3 regions of the Sinorhizobium numidicum genome follow, and region 1 is predicted to be linked to each of the others. Evidence: predicted binding sites of a transcription regulator. Region 1 holds the regulator's gene; each other region holds the start of a gene.
What was found. Region 1 encodes PhoB, which activates phosphate uptake and scavenging genes when phosphate is short. Its sites were predicted from a motif close to TGTCATNNANCTGTCAT; they were not measured.
Positions count from the first base shown of each region.

Region 1 (7,321 bases):
TACTTCGCTCCTTCTTTTGATTATTGTTTTGATCGGTTTCATTGCGTATTTTGCCGGACGCGCGCGCTCCTTCGCGCGGTCGAACGGCAAGCTTGCGAGTTTGCATTCTCTGCCGGGCTATCACGGCAGTTACGTCGCGATCTGGGCTGTGTTGCCGGCGACACTCGTGCTCGCCGCATGGCTGATCGCCTCGCCCCTTTACGTCGATTACAGCGTTCGTGCGACCTTTCCGGACGCGGTGCAAGGCCAGGGTGGGGCAACGGTCCAGCTTGCTCTCGGTCAGGTGAAGTCCGTAGCCGCCGGCCTCGACCGCCTGACCGCGGCGGAAACGGCAGCTCTCGAAAATGGCTCGGCCAACCTGCGTGAGACGCTCGCTGCCAAGGGTATAGCGCTTGCCGGCGAAGGTGAGTCCTACATGCTCAAGGCCGCTCAGCGGTTCAATACGATAAGCACCTACAGCCGTTGGCTGATGAGCGCCGTCGTGCTTCTCGTCGCCCTTGCCGGCGGCCTTTATGCGGTCCGCAACATCAGCACCCGCTTCCGCGCCCGCAATCAGGTGGAGCGCGTCATGCTCGCCGCCCTTATCGTCGCGTCGTCCATCGCCGTCCTGACGACGATTGGCATCGCCGGCTCGATGCTTTCTGAGGCGGGTCGCTTTTTCAGCATGGTGTCACCTACGGAATTCTTCTTCGGCACGGTATGGGACCCGCGGTTCGCCGCGGCCGGCAGCGGCGGCGCGTCGGGCCAGTTCGGCCTGCTGCCGCTTCTTGCGGGCACGCTCTACATCGCCTTCGTCGCCATGCTGTTTGCCGTTCCCATCGGGCTGTTCGCGGCGATCTACATGGCCGAATATGCAAGCCCGCGGCTGCGTTCGACGGCCAAACCGCTTCTGGAGGTGCTCGCCGGCATCCCGACGATCGTCTACGGTTTCTTTGCGCTCGTGACGGTCGGCCCGTTCCTGCGCGACATCTCGGCGCAATTGAACGGCCTCCTCACCGGCAACTACCAGAACTTCATCCAGGGGCAGAGCGTGCTTACCGCCGGCATCGTAATGGGCATCATGCTCATCCCCTTCGTCTCGTCGCTCTCCGATGACATCATCACCCAGGTTCCCCGGGCGCTGCGGGACGGTTCGCTTGGCCTTGGCGCCACGCGCTCGGAGACAGTTAAGAAGGTCATTCTCCCCGCCGCGCTGCCCGGCATCGTCGGCGCGCTGCTGCTGACCGCCTCCCGCGCCGTCGGCGAGACGATGATCGTTGTGCTGGCGGCAGGTGTCGCTGCGCGCATGCAACTGAATCCCTTCGAGCCGATGACCACGGTGACCGTCAAGATCGTCCATCAGCTAACGGGCGACCTCGAGTTCACCTCGCCGCAGACGCTGGTCGCCTTTGCGCTCGGCATCACGCTCTTTGTCATCACGCTTTGCCTCAACATCTACGCGCTCTATATCGTCCGCAAATACCGGGAGCAGTACGAATGACCGACCTTGTTTCGCCTCCGGTGAGGGTCTCCACCCGGCCGGCCGAGACCCGCCGCGACATCGGCATCAAGCGCCGTTATGCCGCAGAGCGCCGGTTCCGCGTCTATGGCCTCAGCGCCATCGTGCTCGGGCTTTTCTTTCTGGCGCTGCTTCTCTCGACCGTTGTTTCGAAGGGTTACACCGCCTTTCTGCAGACGACGATCACGCTGCCGATCGAATTTTCCGAAAAAGTGATCGATCCGAAGAACGAGCGAGCGACCGATCCGAAGCAATTGTTGACGGCGAATTATCCGCTGCTCGTTCGCGACGCCCTCGTCAAGCAGCTCGGCATCGATCCGAAGAAGCGGCCGCTGGTCAAGCAGGCGACCGACATGGTCTCGGCGAGTGCCCGGACACAGTTGCGCGATCTCGTCGTTGCCGATCCGTCGGTTATCGGCAAGACGGTGCCGGTAACGCTGCTTGCCGAAGCGAACATCGACTCCGCCTTCAAAGGCCAGATCGACCTGTCGGTGAACGAATCCAATCGCAAGGTCAAGGACCAGCAGGTTGCCTGGATGAACCAGCTCGCCGAGGCGGGCGTGCTGAAGAAAAGCTTCAACACTGGCATCTTCACCTTCGGGGCATCGAGCCGTCCGGAGGCGGCCGGCGTCGGCGTGGCGCTCATTGGCTCGCTCTACATGATGCTGATCGTTCTCGTTCTGTCGCTGCCGATCGGCGTGGCCGCCTCTATTTACCTCGAGGAGTTCGCGCCGAAGAACCGTCTCACCGATCTGATCGAAGTCAACATCAACAATCTCGCGGCCGTGCCGTCGATCGTCTACGGCCTTCTAGGTCTCGCCGTCTTCGTGAACTTCGCCGGGATGCCGCGTTCGGCTGCGCTCGTCGGCGGTTTGGTGCTGACGCTGATGACGCTGCCGACGATCATCATCGCGACGCGCGCGGCGCTCAAGGCCGTGCCGCCGTCGATCCGTGCCGCCGCGCTCGGCCTCGGCGCATCGAGGATGCAGACGATCTTCCATCATGTACTGCCGCTCGCCATGCCCGGCATCCTGACCGGCACGATCATCGGCCTGGCGCACGCGCTCGGCGAAACGGCGCCGTTGCTGCTGATCGGCATGGTCGCCTTCGTGGTGGACTATCCGGGCTCGCCGCTCGAGCCCTCCACGGCGCTGCCCGTGCAGATCTACATGTGGGCGAACGAGGCGGAGCGTGCCTTCGTGGAACGGACGTCGGGGGCGATCATTATTCTCCTGATCTTCCTGGTGTTCATGAATCTCGGCGCAATTCTGTTGAGGCGTCGCTTTGAGCGCCGCTGGTAGTGGGGTAAGGACTATGAACATGCTGTCGGAAGCTAAAGTGGAAAAAGCTCTGGACCTGAAAATGAACACAGTGCCTTACAAGATGATCGGCAAGGATGTGTCGGTCTATTACGGCGAGAAGCGCGCGCTCTTCGACGTCAATCTAAACATCCGCGAAAACACGGTCACGGCCCTGATCGGCCCGTCCGGCTGCGGCAAGTCGACCTTCTTGCGCACCCTGAACCGGATGAACGACACGATCGAGAATTGCCGGGTTAGCGGCAGGATCACGCTCGACGAAGACGACGTTTACGATCCGAGCATCGATGTCGTTGAACTCCGCGCCCGCGTCGGCATGGTATTCCAGAAACCGAACCCGTTCCCGAAGTCGATCTACGAGAATGTCGCCTACGGCCCCCGCATTCATGGTCTTGCCCGCACAAAAGCGGAATTCGACGAGGTCGTGGAAACGAGCCTGCAGAAGGCGGGTCTCTTCAACGAAGTGAAGGATCGTCTGCATGAGCCCGGTACCGGCCTATCCGGGGGCCAGCAGCAGCGCCTCTGCATCGCGCGCGCGGTTGCCGTCAGCCCGGAAGTGATCCTGATGGACGAGCCGTGCTCGGCGCTCGACCCGATCGCAACGGCCAAGGTCGAGGAACTTATCCACGAGCTGCGCGCCAATTTCACGATCGTCATCGTGACGCATTCGATGCAGCAGGCCGCACGCGTTTCGCAGCGCACCGCCATGTTCCACCTCGGCAACCTCGTCGAGGAGAACGATACCGACAAGATGTTCACCAATCCGGATGACCAGCGCACCCAGGACTACATCATGGGCCGCTTCGGCTGATGCCGGAGCCACGTCCGAACGCAAAACCTGAACGCGCCTGCAAGGATCGCCGACCATGTCCACGCACATTATGTCCGCCTTTGACGAAGAACTGAAATACCTGACGCGCCGTATTTCGGAAATGGGAGGCCTCGCCGAGCAGATGGTGGCGGATTCCGTCCGAGCGCTGGTGAACTCCGACCTCGCACTGGCCCAGAAGGTGATTTCCGATGACGCGATGCTCGACGACGCGGAGCGTCAGATCGGCGAAAAGGCGATCATCACCATCGCCAAGCGCCAGCCGGTCGCCTCCGATCTCCGCGAGATCATGGGCTCCATTCGCATCGCGGCGGATTTGGAACGGGTCGGCGACCTCGGCAAGAACACTGCGAAGCGCGTCATCGCGGTCGCCGGCTCCGGAATCCCGCGCAAGCTCGCCCGCGGTCTCGAACACCTGGCCGAGCTTGCTTTGGTCCAGCTCAAGGAAGTTCTCGACGTTTACGCCTCGCGTTCGCCGGAAAAGGCAAACAGCATCCGTGAGCGGGACGAGGAGATCGACGCGATCTACACCTCGCTGTTTCGTGAGTTGCTCACGTACATGATGGAAGATCCGCGTAATATCACGCCTTGCACGCATCTTCTTTTCTGCGCCAAGAACATTGAACGCATCGGCGATCATGCAACGAATATCGCCGAAACGATCTACTACATGGCGACGGGTGCCCAGCCGGTGGGTGAACGGCCGAAGGATGACACGACCTCGACGCTGGGTTCGGTCACCGACTGAGCGCGGCTGAGCGTGCCACGGGGCATGCGTCAATCTTGCTCCGGTCGCGCTTCCGCACCGCACTGCCGTGGCACTCGCGTTCCAGCGGGATGAGGACAAGCATGCGCGGTTTTCCGCCCGCATCCCGCTCCAACTTATGAGGACCGATCGTGATTTTTGTTGTTTCGACCCAACTCATCGTGGTCCAGGTAAGGAGTCGTAGCTGAATGTTGCCGAAGATAGCAGTTGTCGAGGACGAGGAAGCGCTGAGCGTGCTGCTGCGTTACAATCTCGAGGCCGAAGGTTTCGAAGTCGATACGATCCTTCGTGGCGACGAGGCGGAAATCCGCCTGCAGGAACGCTTGCCCGACCTTTTGATCCTCGATTGGATGCTGCCCGGCGTCTCGGGCATCGAGCTTTGCCGCAGGCTGCGCCAACGACCCGAGACGGAACGTCTGCCGATCATCATGCTGACGGCGCGCGGCGAGGAAAGCGAGCGGGTGCGGGGTTTGGCGACCGGGGCCGACGACTATGTCGTCAAGCCGTTTTCGACGCCGGAACTGATGGCCAGGGTCAAGGCGATGCTGCGGCGGGCCAAGCCCGAGGTGCTTTCGACGCTTTTGCGCTGTGGAGATATCGAACTCGACCGCGAAACGCACCGCGTTCATCGCCGCAGCCGCGAAGTCCGCCTCGGGCCGACGGAGTTCCGTCTGCTGGAGTTCCTGATGTCCTCGCCGGGGCGTGTCTTCTCCCGTTCGCAATTGCTGGATGGCGTGTGGGGACATGACATCTATGTCGATGAACGCACCGTCGACGTGCATGTCGGCCGCCTGCGCAAGGCGCTGAACTTCTCCAATATGCCCGATGTGATCAGAACGGTGCGCGGCGCAGGCTATTCGCTGGAAGGCTGAGTTCTTCCCTCATCAGCTCTACTGCGTGGTCCTTAAATCGGAGCCGATCTAAGGATAAAACCATGCAGCAGTTCAGAGTGCCGCAGCGACCTTTGTGCGTCTGAACGGCGCCGTAGGTAAGAAAAAGGGGCCGCATGGCCCCTCTTCGTTTGACTTTGCGAAATCCTAGCGGATACGCCGGCGCTCGGCGGAAGGCTGATAGGCGAGCCGCGCATGATAGCTGCAATAGGGCGAGGCTTCCGGTGAGTCGTTGCCGCAGAAGTGAAACTCTTCCTTCAACGGGTCGCCGATCGGCCACTTGCAGGTGCGCTCCGTGAGTTGCGTCAGCTCGAGGCGGCGCGACATCGGCACAACAACGTTCGGAGCGAGGGCGAGATTCTGGTCGGCCACCAGATCGACCGCAACTTCCTCCTTGAGCACGGTTGCGCCGGCAGTGCGGGTGACGGTCCGGGTGGTGACGCGCGCGGCATAGTTCGGCGCGCGGGGTGCCGATGTGGTCCGCTTCGGACGAGCCGCGGCAGTCGTGCCGCCGGCCTTGGCGCGGCCCGGCAGGCTCAGCCGGTGCACCTTGCCGATGACCGCGTTGCGGCTGACACCACCCAGCTGCGCCGCAATCTGACTGGCGCTTAGGCCCTCGGACCATAGCTTCTTCAGTTTCTCCACCCGCTCGTCAGTCCAGTTCATCTGCACTCTCCGTTCTCGGCGTTGGGATGGCAGAATCCATCACCGGCCTCCGGAAAAATCCCGGAGTTACAACGCGATAACACTTTTGGTGACTAGGTCCGCCGCATGCGTCTAGTAATTGAATATTAACCTACTGGCAGGGTGACTCCGTGGCAAGAGTCGCGGGAATCGCGCCGAATCGTTTTCGCACTTTTCCCCAACTTGCTGTCGGACCGTTGCATTTTTGCAAGCCCTGCCGAGCGATTTTTTCGCGCTGCGGAATCGGCGCCGGCGAAGCGGCTGCAAGCCTTGGTTTTGTTGACATTGCGGCGTGAAATGGGAATAGTGCCTGCGCCGCCGCAAGGCGGCATTTTTGATTTTATCGGACCGGATATGTCCGATAGCAAATGCCGACAGATCGGAAGGAGAAGTTCGCCATGGCCGCAACAACGCCGCTCTACGACACCTATTTGCGCGCGCCGTTGCGTTTCGAGCGAGGCGAAGGCGTTTGGCTGATCGCAGAAGACGGCACGCGCTATCTCGACTTTGCCGCCGGCGTCGCCGTCAATTCGCTCGGCCATGCCCATCCGCATCTTGTCGAGGCGTTGAAGGCACAGGCCGAGAAGGTCTGGCATCTTTCCAATCTCTATGAGATTCCGGGGCAAGAGAGCCTGGCGCGTCGGCTGACGGCGGTGACTTTCGCGGACCGGGTGTTCTTCACCAATTCGGGCGCGGAGGCGCTTGAATGTGCGATCAAGACGGCGCGCCGCTATCATTTCGCCAAGGGGCACCCGGAAAAGTTCCACATCATCACGTTCGAGGGCGCCTTCCACGGCCGCACGATTGCGACGATCGCCGCCGGCGGTCAGCAGAAGTACATCGAAGGTTTCGGACCGAAGGCGCCGGGCTTCTATCAGGTGCCGTTCGGCGATCTCGCCGCGGTCAAGGATGCGATCACCGACGAGACGGCAGCGATCCTGATCGAGCCGATCCAGGGCGAGGGTGGTATTCGCCTGGCGTCGAAGGAGTTTCTGCAGGAGCTGCGCGCGCTCTGCGACGAATTCGGCCTTCTGTTGATCCTCGACGAGGTCCAGTGCGGCGTCGGGCGTACCGGCAAGCTCTTTGCTCATGAATGGGCCGGTATCCGGCCGGACATCATGGCGGTCGCGAAAGGAATCGGCGGCGGTTTCCCGCTTGGAGTCTGCCTTGCGACCGACGAGGCGGCTGTCGCGATGGTGGCCGGTACGCACGGTTCCACCTATGGCGGCAATCCGCTGGCAATGGCAGTCGGTAACGCGGTTCTCGACGTCATCCTGGCGGAGGGTTTTCTCGACCATGTTCGCGACGTCGCACTCGTCTTCCGCCAGGGCCTCG
Region 1 is NZ_CP120368.1:521,366-528,686, forward strand. It holds gene pstC (phosphate ABC transporter permease subunit PstC) at 1-1,480, shown strand, start outside; gene pstA (phosphate ABC transporter permease PstA) at 1,477-2,799, shown strand; gene pstB (phosphate ABC transporter ATP-binding protein PstB) at 2,813-3,628, shown strand; gene phoU (phosphate signaling complex protein PhoU) at 3,684-4,394, shown strand; gene phoB (phosphate regulon transcriptional regulator PhoB) at 4,601-5,284, shown strand; gene PYH37_RS13615 (GcrA family cell cycle regulator) at 5,450-5,968, opposite strand; gene PYH37_RS13620 (aspartate aminotransferase family protein) at 6,385-7,321, shown strand, end outside.

Region 2 (7,321 bases), 200 kb from region 1:
AGAGGCGCTGCATGAGGATGACAACGAGAACCGGCGGCAGCATCGCGAGGATGGCGCCGGCCATGACCAGGTGCCACTGGACCTCGCCGTCCTGGACTGCGACCATGCGTTTCAGCCCCATCATCAAGGTGTAATAGCTGGGGTCGGTGGTCACGAGCAGCGGCCAAAGGTACTGGATCCAACCGTAGATGAAGAGGATGACGCAAAGGGCGGCGATATTGGTGCGGCTCAACGGCAGCAGGATGTCGCGGAAGAATTTCAATGGTCCGGAACCGTCGACCCGCGCGGCTTCCATGAGTTCGTCAGGCACCGTCATGAAAAATTGCCGGAAGAGAAAGGTGGCGGTTGCCGAGGCGATCAGCGGTACGGTGAGACCGGCGTAGGAATTGAGCATTCCCAGATCGGCCACCACCTTGTAGGTCGGAATGATGCGCACTTCGACCGGAAGCATCAGCGTGATGAAGACGATCCAGAAGGCAAGAAGCCGGAAACGAAAGCGGAAATAGACGATCGCATAAGCCGATATGATCGAAATCGCGATCTTGCCGAAGGTGATGATCAGCGCCATGCCGAGCGAATTCAGCGCCATCAGCATATAGGATGGCAGACCGTTGGCGGCGGAGCTGCTGGTCAGCACTTGCGTATAGTTCTCGATCAGGTGACCGCCGGGCATGAGCGGAATCATGCCGCCGACCAGGGCCTCGCGTGTATGTGTCGAGGCGATGAAAGCGACGTATACCGGAAAGGCCACGAGGACGACGCCGGCAATCAATACCAGATGCGTCAGAAAGGTTAGAAATGGGCGATCTTCGACCATCGCAGCTCCTCAATACTGGACGCGCCGCTCGACATAGCGGAACTGGATGACGGTGAGCACGGCGACGATCAGCATCAAGAGCACCGACTGCGCCGAAGACGAGCCGAGATTGAGGCCGAGATAGCCGTCGCCATAGACCTTGTAGACGAGGATATTAGTCGCCTGAGCCGGACCGCCCCCGGTGGTGGCGTCGACGATCGCGAAGGTATCGAACATGGTGTAGTTCACGTTGACGATGAACAGGAAAAAGGTCGTCGGGGACAGGAGCGGCAAGACGATCGTTAAGAAACGCTTGACCGGACCGGAGCCGTCGATCGCCGCCGCTTCGATCAGCGAATGCGGCACGGATTGTAGCCCGGCGAGGAAGAAGAGGAAGTTATAGGAAATCTGCTTCCAGGCGGCAGCGATGATGATCAGGATCATCGCATGCGTGCCGTTCAGATTATGGTCCCATCCTATGCCGATCTGACCGAGAAAATAAGCGAGCACGCCCGTCGTCGAATTGAACAGGAACCACCAGAGCAGGCCGGCGATGACCGGCGCCACGGCGTAGGGCCAGACGAGCAGCGTGGTGTAGACGCGTCCGACTTTGACCAGACGATTGACCGCCGCCGCGAAGACTAGGCCCAGCGCCATGGAAAGCACAGTCACTGCGATGGCGAAAACCGCCGTGCGCCCGAGCGAGCCGAGATAGAGCGGGTCCTGCAGAAGCCGGGCATAATGAGTGAAGCCGACGAAACTGGCCGACAGCCCGAACGGATCTTCCCGCTCAAAGGAGGATTTCACCGCCTGTCCCGCCGGCCAGATGAAGAACACCAACGTAATGGCGAGTTGCGGTGCCAGAAGCAGATAGGGCAGCATTCGGTTCGGAAAGATCGTGCGTTTCGTGTCCATGCGTCGTCTTTCTTGACCTGTCGCGGAGGCGCCATCATCGACTGGAAAAACGAAGAGAAGTCGGCGACTGCCGGCTTCTCCCGTTTGCCACCGTGCTTCAGTTGGCCGCCTCGAACTCGCGAAGCAGTTCATTGCCGCGCTGAACAGCGGAATCGAGCGCCTGCTGCGCATCCTTGCTGCCCGCGAGCAGCGCCTGGAACTCCTCGTCCACGATAATGCGGGCCTGGGTCAGATTGCCGAAACGCACGCCTTTCGAGTTCGCCGAGGGCGTGCCGCGGGTGATCTGTCCAAGCGCGATCTCGGAACCGGGATTCTTTTCGTAATATCCCTGCTTGCGACCAAGCTCATAGGCCGCGTTGGTGATCGGCAGATAGCCCGTGTACTGGTGCCAATCGGCCTGGAGTTGTGGCTCAGACAGGTAGGTGAAGAACTTCGCGACGCCCTTATAGACATCGTCACTCTGGCCGTTGAGAACCCAGAGCGTCGCACCGCCGATGATCGAGTTCTTCGGCTCCTTCGTGACGTTGTCGTAATAGGGAAGCGGCGCGAAACCGGGCGTAAAGTCCTTGGCGTTCTTGATGACGCCAGAGCGGCCAGCCGACGAGTTCATGGTCATAGCGCATTCCTGGGCATAGAACTTCGTCGCGGCATCGTCGCCGCCGGCGGGGCCACCATATTGGAACAGGCCCTCGTCGGCCCATTTCTTCAGGTTGCCCCAATGCCGAACCTGGACCGGGCCGTTGAAGGTGAACTCCGCTCCGGTACCGCCGAAGCCGTTTTCCAGGGTGCCGAAGGGCTGATCGTGAATGGCCGAAAGATTCTCCGTCTGAATCCAGGTGATCCAGGCACTGGTGAAGCCGCACTTCGCCGCGCCGGAAGTCACGATCTTCCGGGAAAAGTCCTCGACTTCCGCCCAGGTCTTTGGGGCAACCTCCGGATCGAGGCCGGCCTTCTTGAACACGTCCCTGTTGTAATAAAGGATCGGCGTCGAGGAGTTGAAGGGCATGGAGAGGATGTTACCCTCGATGTCGGTATAATAGCCGACCACCGGCGCGATGAAGGAAGCCGGCTCGAAGAGCTCTCCCTGATCCGCCATCAGCTTGTAAACCGGATAGACGGCGCCCTTGGCGGCCATCATCGTTCCGGTACCAACCTCGAAGATCTGCGCGATGGCCGGCTGCTCGCCGGCGCGAAACGCGGCGATCGTTGCCGTCAGCGTCTCCGGATAGGTCCCCTTGTAGACCGGCTTCACGACGTAGTCGGTCTGGCTCTCATTGAATTTCTTGGCGATTTCTTCGAGCTTCTGCCCGACTTCACCGCCCATGGCGTGCCACCAGGTGATTTCGGTCGCGGCCAGCGAGGAGGATGCCGAAAGCGCCAGGGCGAACCCGGCAGTGATGAATTTCCTGATCATGTCGATTGCCCTCTCCAGCTTCCATTGGGATGGCAGTGGACTAGTGACCTTCGATGACAGGCGGGTAACGCTTTTATGTCGGAACGATTACAAATTTGCCTGGATTACGATGATTTTGGGTCGAAGCGATCCAAAATCATAAACGTGATCGATTCTAAGAAGTTAGAGCGGGATGCGGGTGGAAAGCCGTATACACTTTTCGTCATCGCGCTCTAGTTGGTCAAAAGGCATTCGGCAGGTGTTGCGGCCAGCGCCAGGGTGTGACGGCGACGATGTCGTAGCGGACGGAGAGGCGGTGAAAATCGGCCTGGCGGGAGAGCCAGATGTCGCTTGCAGCACGAATACGCCGTTGCGCCGCATCGGACACGGCAAAGACGGCCTCGTCGAAGCCGCGCCGGGCCTTCACCTCGACGCAGGCGATGAGGTCACCCCGCCGGGCGATGATGTCGATTTCGCCGAGCTTCGTGCGGTAGCGCATGGCGACGATACGATAGCCTTTCAGCACGAGACAGAGCGCGGCACGGTATTCGGCGAAAAGCCCGCGCTTCAGCGCCTTCAGCTTGCGGGCATCGGGCCGCTCAGCCTTCATCGCGTACCCTGAGACTGAGGAGCCGGTCATAAAGATCCTTGCGGGGCAGGCCTGTCCGGCGGGCGGCCTCCGTCGCCGCCTTGCCCATCGGCATATCCCGTGCAAGCGCTCTCAAAAGCGCGTCCACATCGGCCTCCTCCGGAACCGGTGCGGCTTCGGGCGGACCGATGACCAGCACGATCTCACCCTTCACACCCGCCGTCTGGCTATAGACGGCTTTGAGATCGCCAAGCGTGCCGCGGCGGAACTCCTCAAAGGTTTTGGTCAGTTCGCGGCAGACGGCTGCTTTTCTCGCTTCACCGAGAACATCGGCCGCCGCAGCAAGGGTCGCGGCAATGCGATGCGGCGACTCGAAGAACAGGAGTGTGGCCGGGACCATGGCGAGTTCCGTCAGCCGGTCGCGTTTGGCCTTGTCCTTGGTGGGCAGAAAGCCCGCAAACAGAAAGGCATCACTCGGGAGACCGGAGCCGACAAGGGCTGCAAGCGGAGCCGACGGCCCCGGGATCGGCACGACGCGATATCCGGATTCGATCGCAAGCTGCGCCAGGCGATAACCAGGATCGGAGACGAGCGGTGTGCCGGCATCGGAGACGAGCGCCACCGACTTGCCTTCGCCGAGCGCCGCCAACAGCCGCGGTCCCGCTTCCGCCGCATTGTGCTCGTGATAGGCGAAAGGGCGATTGACAATGCCGTATCGATCGAGCAGGACGCGTGTCACGCGCGTGTCCTCGCAGGCAAGCACATCGGCGCCAGCAAGCGTTTCCAGAGCTCTCAAGGTTATATCGGCGAGATTGCCGATCGGCGTCGCCACGAGATAGAGCGCCGGCTCCAGCGGACGAGCAGGAATGCTGGCATTGTGCAGACGATAGCTGCGCTGTCTTTCCTTCTCCGCCGCTTCAGTCGACTGCCGCTTTTCCAACTCTATCTTCCCGATCATGACGCCCGGCTCGCCGGTTCGAGCCCTTTATGAGTGAGCGGACAGGGCAGGGCAAGGGCCGGCCATGGCGGGAAGCGCTTGCATTTGGGGAAACAGCCGGCAAAACCCCTTGCTTTTGCGGCTCTCTTTCTGCCATTTTGCCCGTCCACATCCTTCCGGCCGATCGGCCGGAATACTCGCAGTTGACGCTGCGGCGGGCACTACGTCCGCCCGGCAACGGTTGAAAGCGGTAGCATCCCATGCGCATTACTCTCGAGCGGTCCAACCTTTTGAAATCGCTGAACCATGTTCACCGCGTGGTCGAACGGCGAAATACGATCCCGATCCTCTCGAACGTGCTGTTGCGCTCGGACGGCGCAAGCCTGGAAATGAAGGCGACCGACCTCGACCTTGAGATTACCGAGGCAACGCCGGCGCAAGTGGAACAGCCCGGTGCCACGACTGTTCCCGCTCATCTGCTCTACGACATCGTTCGGAAGCTTCCGGACGGATCGGAAGTGCTGCTCGCCACCAATGCCGAGGGCACGGCGATGACCGTTGCCTCCGGGCGCTCCAAATTCTCGCTGCAATGCCTGCCGCAGTCCGACTTCCCGGATCTCACCGCTGGAAGCTTCTCGCATACCTTCCGCCTCAAGGCGACGGATCTGAAGATGCTGATCGACCGGACGCAATTCGCGATCTCGACGGAGGAAACCCGCTACTACCTCAACGGCATTTTCGTGCACACGGTCGAGAACAAGGGCCAGCTGAAGCTGCGTGCGGTCGCGACCGACGGCCATCGCCTCGCCCGCGCCGACGTCGAGGCTCCCGGCGGCTCCGAGGGCATGCCGGGGATCATCATTCCGCGCAAGACCGTCAGCGAATTGCAGAAGCTGCTCGACAATCCGGATGTGGTGGTGACAGTCGAAGTCTCGGACGCGAAGATCCGCTTGACGATCGGTTCGATCATCATGACGTCGAAGCTGATCGACGGAACGTTTCCCGACTATCAGCGAGTGATCCCGGCCAACAACGACAAGGAACTGCGCGTCGATTGCCAGTCCTTCGCGCAGGCTGTCGATCGCGTCTCGACGATTTCGTCCGAACGCGGCCGCGCCGTGAAGCTGGCGCTGACCGAAGGACAGATGACGCTGACCGTTAACAACCCGGATTCCGGAAGTGCTACCGAAGAGCTGCCGGTCGGCTATGATAGCGATCCGCTCGAAATCGGCTTCAATGCCAAGTACCTGCTCGACATTACCGCCCAGCTTACCGGTGGCGAGGCGATCTTCATGCTGGCGGACCCCGGTTCGCCGACGCTGGTGCGCGATCTCGCTGCGGAAGACGCGCTCTACGTGCTCATGCCGATGCGCGTATGAGGCCTAAATCGCGGCAAGCCCAACCCGTCATGCGTCCGCATGGCGAGTTTTTCGTGCCTTCGACTGTCGCCCTTTGTTGATAAGCTGTCGCTTTTAGACGCAGCTAGACTTGTTTTCGCCGCAGATGGGAGCACATTATGAACAAAGTGCTCGCGCATTCGGCCGAATCGAGGCAATGCGAAGCGCAAGCAATGCAGAGTGACAACGAGGCTCGAGGGGAATCGATGAATTTGCGCTTGAAGGTGAAGGAAAAATTCGGCCGGAAGTTCGACGAAGAAATCCGCTTCTTCAAGGGCTGGATGAGCAACACCCGCGCGGTCGGCGCGATCCTGCCGACATCCTCGATCACGGCACGACGAATGGCGAGCGTGGTCAACCCGCATTCCGGCCTGCCGGTACTCGAACTCGGACCCGGCACAGGCGTGATCACGAAGGCGATCCTGGAGCGCGGCGTGGCACCGGAAAAGCTCGTTTCGGTCGAATATTCCACCGAATTCTTCCATCAGCTGAGAGAACATTTTGCCGGTGTGAATTTCATCAACGGCGACGCCTTCGATCTCTCGCGCACGCTTGGACCGATGAAGGACCAGCAGTTCGACAGCGTCGTGTCGGCAGTGCCTCTCTTGAACTTTCCGATGAGCCGGCGCGTCGAGCTGATCGACGATCTGCTTTCCCGTATCCCCTTTGGCCGCCCCGTGGTGCAAATTTCCTACGGGCCGCTCTCGCCGGTCGTCGCCATGCCGGATCGTTATCGCATCCAGCATTTTGATTTCGTCGTCCGCAACATTCCGCCAGCGCAGCTCTGGGTCTACCGCAGGGCCCATTGAGGCCGGCCCGCAGTTTCGTGCATCTTTCAGAGGCACAAAGATCGCTGTAGCGCTTTGAATGGCTGCATGTTTTTATCCTTAAACCGGATCCGGTTTAAGGAAACATGCAGTAATGTTCGGCGTCTATCTCACCCATCCGCAAGTAACGATCGATCCCACAGTTCCGGTGCCTGAATGGGGGCTTTCGGATCTTGGGAGGGAGCGCACGCGCGCGACCGCCGGCCAGGTCTGGGTCCGGTCTCTGGGGCGCATCGTTTCGAGCAAGGAGAAGAAGGCGATCGAAACGGCGGCGACGTTAGCAGAGGCGGCAGGCACTGCAGTCGAAACCGACGAGGAGATGGGCGAGAACGATCGTTCGGCAACGGGCTTCCTGCCTCCGCAGGAATTCGAAAAGGCGGCCGATTGGTTTTTCGCCCATCCTGATGAGAGTTTTAGGGGTTGGGAACGGGCAAGCGACGCGCAAAGGCGTATCTCGGCGGCGGTGT
Region 2 is NZ_CP120368.1:319,453-326,773, reverse strand. It holds gene ugpE (sn-glycerol-3-phosphate ABC transporter permease UgpE) at 1-817, opposite strand, end outside; gene ugpA (sn-glycerol-3-phosphate ABC transporter permease UgpA) at 827-1,711, opposite strand; gene ugpB (sn-glycerol-3-phosphate ABC transporter substrate-binding protein UgpB) at 1,809-3,125, opposite strand; gene PYH37_RS12660 (YraN family protein) at 3,346-3,714, opposite strand; gene rsmI (16S rRNA (cytidine(1402)-2'-O)-methyltransferase) at 3,704-4,651, opposite strand; gene dnaN (DNA polymerase III subunit beta) at 4,891-6,009, shown strand; gene pmtA (phospholipid N-methyltransferase PmtA) at 6,234-6,836, shown strand; gene PYH37_RS12640 (histidine phosphatase family protein) at 6,949-7,321, shown strand, end outside.
Region 2: ugpB (sn-glycerol-3-phosphate ABC transporter substrate-binding protein UgpB) is a predicted target of PhoB. The motif match lies at 3,179-3,195, and genes of this name have one in related genera.

Region 3 (7,321 bases), 690 kb from region 1:
CGCTCACCGTCAACGGTGTGGACTATGTCTATTACAGCCTGCCGAAGGCGGAGGCGAACGGCCTGGCCGGCATCTCGAAGCTTCCCTATTCGATGAAAGTGCTGCTGGAAAACCTGCTGCGCAATGAGGATGGCCGCTCCGTTACCAAGAAGGACATCGAGAACGTCGCCGCCTGGCTGAACGACAAGGGCACTGCGGAAAACGAAATCGCCTACCGTCCCGCCCGCGTCCTGATGCAGGACTTCACCGGCGTTCCGGCGGTCGTCGATCTCGCGGCTATGCGTGACGCCATGGTGTCGCTCGGCGGCGATCCGGAAAAGATCAATCCGCTGGTTCCGGTCGACCTCGTCATCGACCATTCGGTGATCGTCGACGAGTTCGGCACGCCGACGGCCTTCGCGCGCAACGTCGAACTCGAATATCAGCGCAACGGCGAACGCTACCGCTTCCTGAAATGGGGTCAGCAGGCGTTCAAGAACTTCCGCGTCGTGCCGCCCGGCACCGGCATCTGTCATCAGGTCAATCTCGAATACCTCGGCCAGGCCGTCTGGACCCGTGAAGAGGACGGCGAAATCACCGCCTATCCGGACACCTGCGTCGGCACCGACAGCCACACGACGATGATCAACGGCCTCGGCGTGCTCGGCTGGGGTGTCGGCGGTATCGAAGCCGAAGCGGCCATGCTCGGCCAGCCGGTCTCGATGCTGCTGCCGGAAGTCATCGGCTTCAAGCTCACCGGCAAGCTCAAGGAAGGTGTCACCGCGACCGATCTGGTGCTCACCGTCGTGCAGATGCTGCGCAAGAAGGGCGTGGTCTCGAAGTTCGTCGAATTCTTTGGCCCCGGTCTCGATAACATGACGCTCGCCGACCGCGCGACCATCGGCAACATGGGCCCGGAATACGGCGCGACCTGCGGCTTCTTCCCGGTCGATGCCGAGACGATCAACTATCTCACGATATCCGGCCGCGAAGAGCAGCGCATCGCGCTGGTCGAAGCCTATTCAAGAGCGCAGGGCATGTGGCGCCAAGGCGACGGCTCGGATCTCGTCTTCAGCGACACGCTGGAGCTCGATCTCGGCGACGTCGTGCCGTCGATGGCCGGACCGAAGCGTCCGGAAGGCCGTATCGCGCTCGAAAATATCGCCTCCGGCTTCGCCGTGGCACTCGAAAACGACTATAAGAGGCCCGGCCAGCTTGCGAACCGCTACCCCGTCGAAGGCACCGATTTCGACCTCGGCCACGGTGACGTCGCGATCGCCGCGATCACCTCCTGCACCAACACCTCGAACCCCTCGGTGCTGATCGCGGCAGGCCTGCTTGCCCGCAACGCCGTCGCCAAGGGGCTGAAGACCAAGCCCTGGGTCAAGACCTCGCTGGCGCCCGGATCGCAGGTCGTCGCCGAATACCTGGCGAAATCCGGCCTGCAGACCGATCTCGACAAGCTCGGCTTCAACCTGGTCGGCTTCGGCTGCACCACCTGCATCGGCAATTCCGGCCCGCTGCCGGGCCCGATCTCCAAGGCGATCAACGATAAGGGCCTTATCGTCGGCGGCGTTCTTTCCGGCAACCGCAACTTCGAGGGCCGCATCTCGCCGGACGTCCAGGCGAACTACCTCGCCTCGCCGCCGCTCGTCGTCGCTTACGCGCTCGCCGGCTCGGTCCAGAAGGATCTGACCAAGGAGCCGATCGGCGAAGACCAGGACGGCAAGCCGGTCTACCTCAAGGACATCTGGCCGACCGCGCAGGAAATCCAGGATTTCATCTTCAAATACGTGACCCGCGAGCTCTACGCGACGAAATATGCGGATGTGTTCAAGGGCGACGCCAACTGGCAGGCGGTCCAGGTTCCGGCCGGCCAGACCTATACCTGGGACGAGGCGTCGACCTATGTCCAGAACCCGCCCTACTTCGTCGGCATGGGCAAGAAAGGCTCGGGCATTTCCGACATCAAGGGCGCCCGCGTTCTCGGCCTCTTCGGCGACAAGATCACCACCGACCACATTTCTCCGGCCGGCTCGATCAAGGCTGCATCGCCGGCGGGCTCGTATCTGCTCGACCATGGCGTCTCCGTTGCCGACTTCAACCAGTACGGCACGCGCCGCGGCAACCATGAAGTGATGATGCGCGGCACGTTCGCCAACATCCGCATTCGCAACCACATGCTTGGCCCGAACGGCAAGGAAGGCGGCTACACGATCCACTATCCCTCCAAGGAGGAGATGTCGATCTATGATGCCGCCATGAAGTACAAGGAAGAGGGCATTCCGCTCGTCATCTTTGCCGGCGTCGAATACGGCAACGGTTCCTCCCGGGACTGGGCGGCGAAGGGCACGAACCTGTTGGGTGTGAAGGCCGTAATCGCACAGTCCTTCGAGCGCATCCACCGTTCGAACCTGGTCGGTATGGGGGTGGTTCCCTTCGTCTTCGAAGAGGGCATGACCTGGGCCACCCTCGGGCTCAAGGGCGATGAACTCGTGACGATCGAAAACCTTGCCAACGTCCAGCCGCGCGAAAAGCGCATTGCCAGGATCACCTACGGCGACGGCTCGGTGAAGGAAGTGCCGCTCATCTGCCGCATCGATACGCTGGACGAGGTTACCTACGTCAACAACGGCGGCATCCTGCAGACGGTTCTGCGCGACCTCGCAGCCTGAGCAGACGAATAGCTTGATCATGAAAGCCGGGGCATCTGCCGATGCCCCCGGCTTTTTTCGTACAGCGCCGTGCGATGAAGGAACCATGCAGCAGGCTGCCGCTGCACCGTTGCTTCACTTTTCCCCAGCGTCCCGAACGGGTCACTCCAACGTGACTTTCCGTTGAAGCTTGGCCGTCGTATGTAGTGTGCTCCCCCACAGGAGGCCGCCCGGCCCAATGAATATAAAGTGACGCCATGACATCTGCCTGCAATCCGACGATCCGGCGCATCGCCCTGACACTAGGGATTTTCAGCGCCATCTGCGGTGCGGCTGCGGCGGACGACGGCAAGACGATCAAGGGCGTCGTCGAACTCTTCACCAGCCAGGGCTGCTCATCCTGCCCGCCGGCGGACGCGGCACTGAAGAAGCTGGTCGATGAGGGCGACGTCGTGGCGCTCGCTTATCACGTCGATTACTGGAACTATCTCGGCTGGGCGGACACGCTCGCCTCCAAGGAGAATACCGAACGGCAATATGCCTATGCCCGCATGCTGGGTCGCAACGGTGTCTACACGCCCCAGGCTATACTGAACGGGCGCGACCATATGAACGGGGCCGACTTGCCGGCGATCAAGAGCCGACTGGAAATGATGAGGGCCGGCGGCAAAGGGCTTGCCGTGCCGGTCGACGCGACGATCGGCGGCGATGAGATCTCCATCAAGATCGGCGCCGGCGAAGGCAAGGCGAATGTGGTTGTCGTCTATTTCGATCGGGCCAAGGTGGTCGATGTCGAGAAGGGCGAAAACAGCGGCAAGCAGATCGCCTATTGGCATGCGGTGCGCGACATACAGACGATCGGCATGTGGGACGGCAAGCCCGCAGAATTTACGCTGCCTGCCTCGGTGCTGATCGAGGGCAACGGCAACAGCGGCTGCGCCGTCCTGCTGCAATCGATGAAGGATGCGGAAACGCCGGGCGCGATCGTCGGCGCCGCGACTGTTCTCGCTGGCCCGCAGGGGAAGCTCTGAAGGGGCAAGGCATCGGGCGAAGCGGCTTTCCGGCCGCATCGCCACATCTCGCCGTGATGTTTCGCGGCGGGGGATGGTTCGGCCCGGCAGCATCGAGGGGCTGGGGCTGAGGGTTCGAAGTTACCGGACCGAACCGGCCATGACTGCGTTCGTGAACCTCCCGCAGCATGACGACCTGTCCGGACATACGGTGGCAACGACTCTGTCCGGCAGCGGTCGGAGTGTTGCGGTGAAATGGGGCGGCGATTTGACTGAATTGCGGCAAGGGCAAGAATTGCCCCCACTGTTCAACAGCTTCCGGCTTGCTTTTCAGTCTGTGTCAGGCACACTGTCATGGTCCTGTCACATCAGAAGGCCGGAATGCCGATGACCGATCAACCGGATTTGCCGCGAGGCGAAACGCGTCACCAGGGCCAGACCACTTCGCAAGTGGTCGTCGATTTTCACGAATACAAACAAGCTAAAAATCCTCCTCCCGTCACATTCCATCGCCGTGAGCTGGACCAGATTCTACGGGTCTATGGCCGCATGGTCGGCGAAGGTGAATGGCGCGACTATGCGATCGACCACCTGAGGGACCGCGCCGTCTTCTCGGTATTCAAGCGCTCGGGAGAGGTACCCCTCTATCGGATAGAAAAGAACCCCAAGTTCGCGGCGAAGCAGGGTGCCTATAGCGTGCTCAACGCCCACGGCACGATATTGAAACGCGGCCACGAACTCGCCCAAGTGCTCAAGGTGCTCGATAAGGTGCTGAAACTCGTCGAGACCTGATGCGAGAATTGGAACAAATTGGAGCGGGATGGTTTCTCGCTCGATTGCGTGGTTCTCGCACCGGTGCCGACCCTTTGTGCATCTAAAAAGCACCTCGAGTGGCGCGTAGTTTTTTCGTAGATCGATTCCGACCTACGGCGCCCATACGCTTTTCAGCACAAAGATCGCTCTACACTTTGAATTGCCGCAGCGAAAAGCGCGGGCGAAGATCAACTCCGGTAAAGCGTATCCGGATAGAGACCTTCCGTGGGGGCCGTGGCCATTCCCTCGCCAAGTGGCAGTTGCATGATGACGGTATCGAGCCAGCGGCCGTGCTTGAAACCGGTCGCCTTCATCAGCCCCTGCTGTTCGAAGCCGAGAGCGCTGTGCACGGCAATGGAGGAGGATTGCGCACCGCCGATCACCGCCACCATCTGACGGAAGCCGAGCGCGGTGCAGCGCTTGACGAGCTCGGTGAGCAGAGCCTTCCCCGCGCCCTTTCCGCGCGCCTCCGGCGCGAGATAGATCGAGTCCTCGACCAGGAACCGATAGGCCGCGCGGGTGCGAAATGCGGAGGCATAAGCATAGCCGATTACCGCTGCGGTATCGTCCATGGCAACGATGTAGGGATAGCCACTGCCTGTGATGGTCGAGAAGCGCAGGGCCATCTCGGCCTCGGACGGAGGCACAATCTCGTAGGTAGCGACACCGTTTAAGACGGATTCGCGATAGATCTCGGTAATGGCGGGAAGATCGGCGGCGACAGCGTCGCGAAGGGTAATCGTCATGGAGTTCTTCGTCGTTTCGATTGCCTACAGCGCCGTGTGTCCTTTCAGACGACAGGGGATCGCTGCAGTAGGCAATCGCACGAAGCGGCTGAACCGATCAAGTTCCATAGCAACAAAAAAGGCGGCCAAGGCCGCCTTTTTCGTCAATTCCGTTCGTACTACTCGTTCTTGTTGCCAAGGAACTGCAGCAGGAACATGAACAGGTTGATGAAGTCAAGATAGAGCGTCAGCGCGCCCATGATAGCCTTGCGCCCGGCAACCGCGACGTCATCGGCTTCGAAGTACATTTCCTTGATCTTTTGGGTGTCGTAGGCGGTCAGGCCGGCAAAGATCAGCACGCCGATCACCGAGATGGCGAAGCCGAGCGCCGAAGAGGCAAGGAAGATGTTGACGATGGACGCGATGATCAGGCCGAAGAGGCCCATGATCAGGAACGTGCCGAAGCCCGACAGATCCTTCTTCGTCGTGTAGCCGTAGAGCGACAGGGCGCCAAATGAGGCGGCCGTCACGAAGAACGTCTGCACGATGCTCTGACCGGTGAAGACCAGGAAGATCGAGGAGAGCGAAAGGCCCATCAGCGCTGCGTAAATCCAGAACGTCGTCTGTGCGGCGGAAACGCTCATGGAGTTGATGCGGAAGCTCATGAAGAAAACCAACGCCAGCGGCGCCAGCATCACGACCCACCTCAGCGGTGAGGCATAGATAAGCTGGGCGAAAGCCTCGTTGGAGGCTGCGAGCGCAAAGGTTCCGTAAGCTGCCACACCGGTGATCGCCAGCCCGAGAGCCATCAGGTTGTAGACCTTCAGCATGTAAGCGCGAAGGCCTTCATCGATCACGGCACCCGCCTGAGCGCCGGCGGGCGACATTCGGGTTTGGTAGTTTCTCAGATCAGCCATTGTTTCCTCATTTAAGCCCCGGTTGAAGTGACGGTGTCGGGCGGTAAGTGTCTGTCCTTAAAGCGCCCAGGCGCCGCTGCGGGGCTCCAGCATGCCTGTGCACAAATATGATGTCGAAAGCTGTCACGCACAAGACCCAAGCCGCCGGAATCGAGCAAAGCCAAGGTTTCAGGCATCAAAGAAGGGTGATTAACGGTTAAATCGCGGCGCTCACAGCTCGCGCAGCACCGGTGCGGCTTTCTGCCCGAGAATTCGCCAGGTTCCAGCAAGGCCGATGCCGACTGTCATGACGAGCGCAACGACGATCGTTGCGACCGCCACATCGGGCAGGAAACTGGACGGCAGCGTCATCACGCGGCTGACGACGAACCAGGCCGATGCCGCTCCGGCGAACAGCGCAAACACAGCGGTCGCAAAGCCCAGGATGATATATTCATAGCTGAAGGCGCGGATCAGCGTTGCCCGGGTGGCACCAAGCGTTTTCAGCACCACCGCATCGTGAATACGCGCGCGATTGCCGGCGGCAAGCGCGCCGGCCAGCACGAGCACGGAGGCAATGAGAGCGACGGCGGCGGCAGCGCGGATAGCCGTTGCCAGCTGTCCGAGAAGCGTGTTGACGATATCGAGCGCATCCTTCACGCGGACGCTCGTGATCGTCGGATAGGTATTGGTGACGGCCTTCAGCACGGCCGCTTCTTCCGCCGCCGTTGCGCCGGAATCGATGATGGTCGCCAGCCACGCGTGCGGCGCGCCGGCGAAGGTATTCGGCGAGAACACCATCACGAAATTGATCGACAGCGATTCCCATTCGACATTGCGGAAATTGGCGATCCGGGCAGTAATATTGCGTCCGAGCACATTTACCGTGACGGTGTCGCCGAGCTTGAGCCCGAGCTCGGCCGCCTCTTCCGCGGAGAAGGAGACGAGCGGCTCTCCACTGTAATCCCCCGGCCACCAGGCTCCTTCGGTGAGCGTCGAGCCCTCTGGGCTGTTCCTCGCATAGGTAATGCCGCGGTCTCCGCGCAGCACCCATTGACCGCCGGGCGGAACGTTGCGGCTGTTCACGTCTTCGCCGTTGAGCGCGATGATCCGGCCGCGCAGCATCGGCACTTCGACGACCTTGCCCTTCGGCATCGCTCGACCGAGCAATGACCGAAAACCGTCGATCTCGCTACCCTGGATGTCGACGAAGAAAAAGTTGGGCGCACGCTCCGCCATATTGC
Region 3 is NZ_CP120368.1:3,604,572-3,611,892, forward strand. It holds gene acnA (aconitate hydratase AcnA) at 1-2,654, shown strand, start outside; gene PYH37_RS28540 (DUF1223 domain-containing protein) at 2,891-3,664, shown strand; gene PYH37_RS28545 (DUF2794 domain-containing protein) at 4,025-4,435, shown strand; gene PYH37_RS28550 (GNAT family N-acetyltransferase) at 4,645-5,202, opposite strand; gene PYH37_RS28555 (Bax inhibitor-1/YccA family protein) at 5,361-6,098, opposite strand; gene PYH37_RS28560 (ABC transporter permease) at 6,309-7,321, opposite strand, start outside.
Region 3: PYH37_RS28545 (DUF2794 domain-containing protein) is a predicted target of PhoB. The motif match lies at 3,994-4,010, and genes of this name have one in related genera.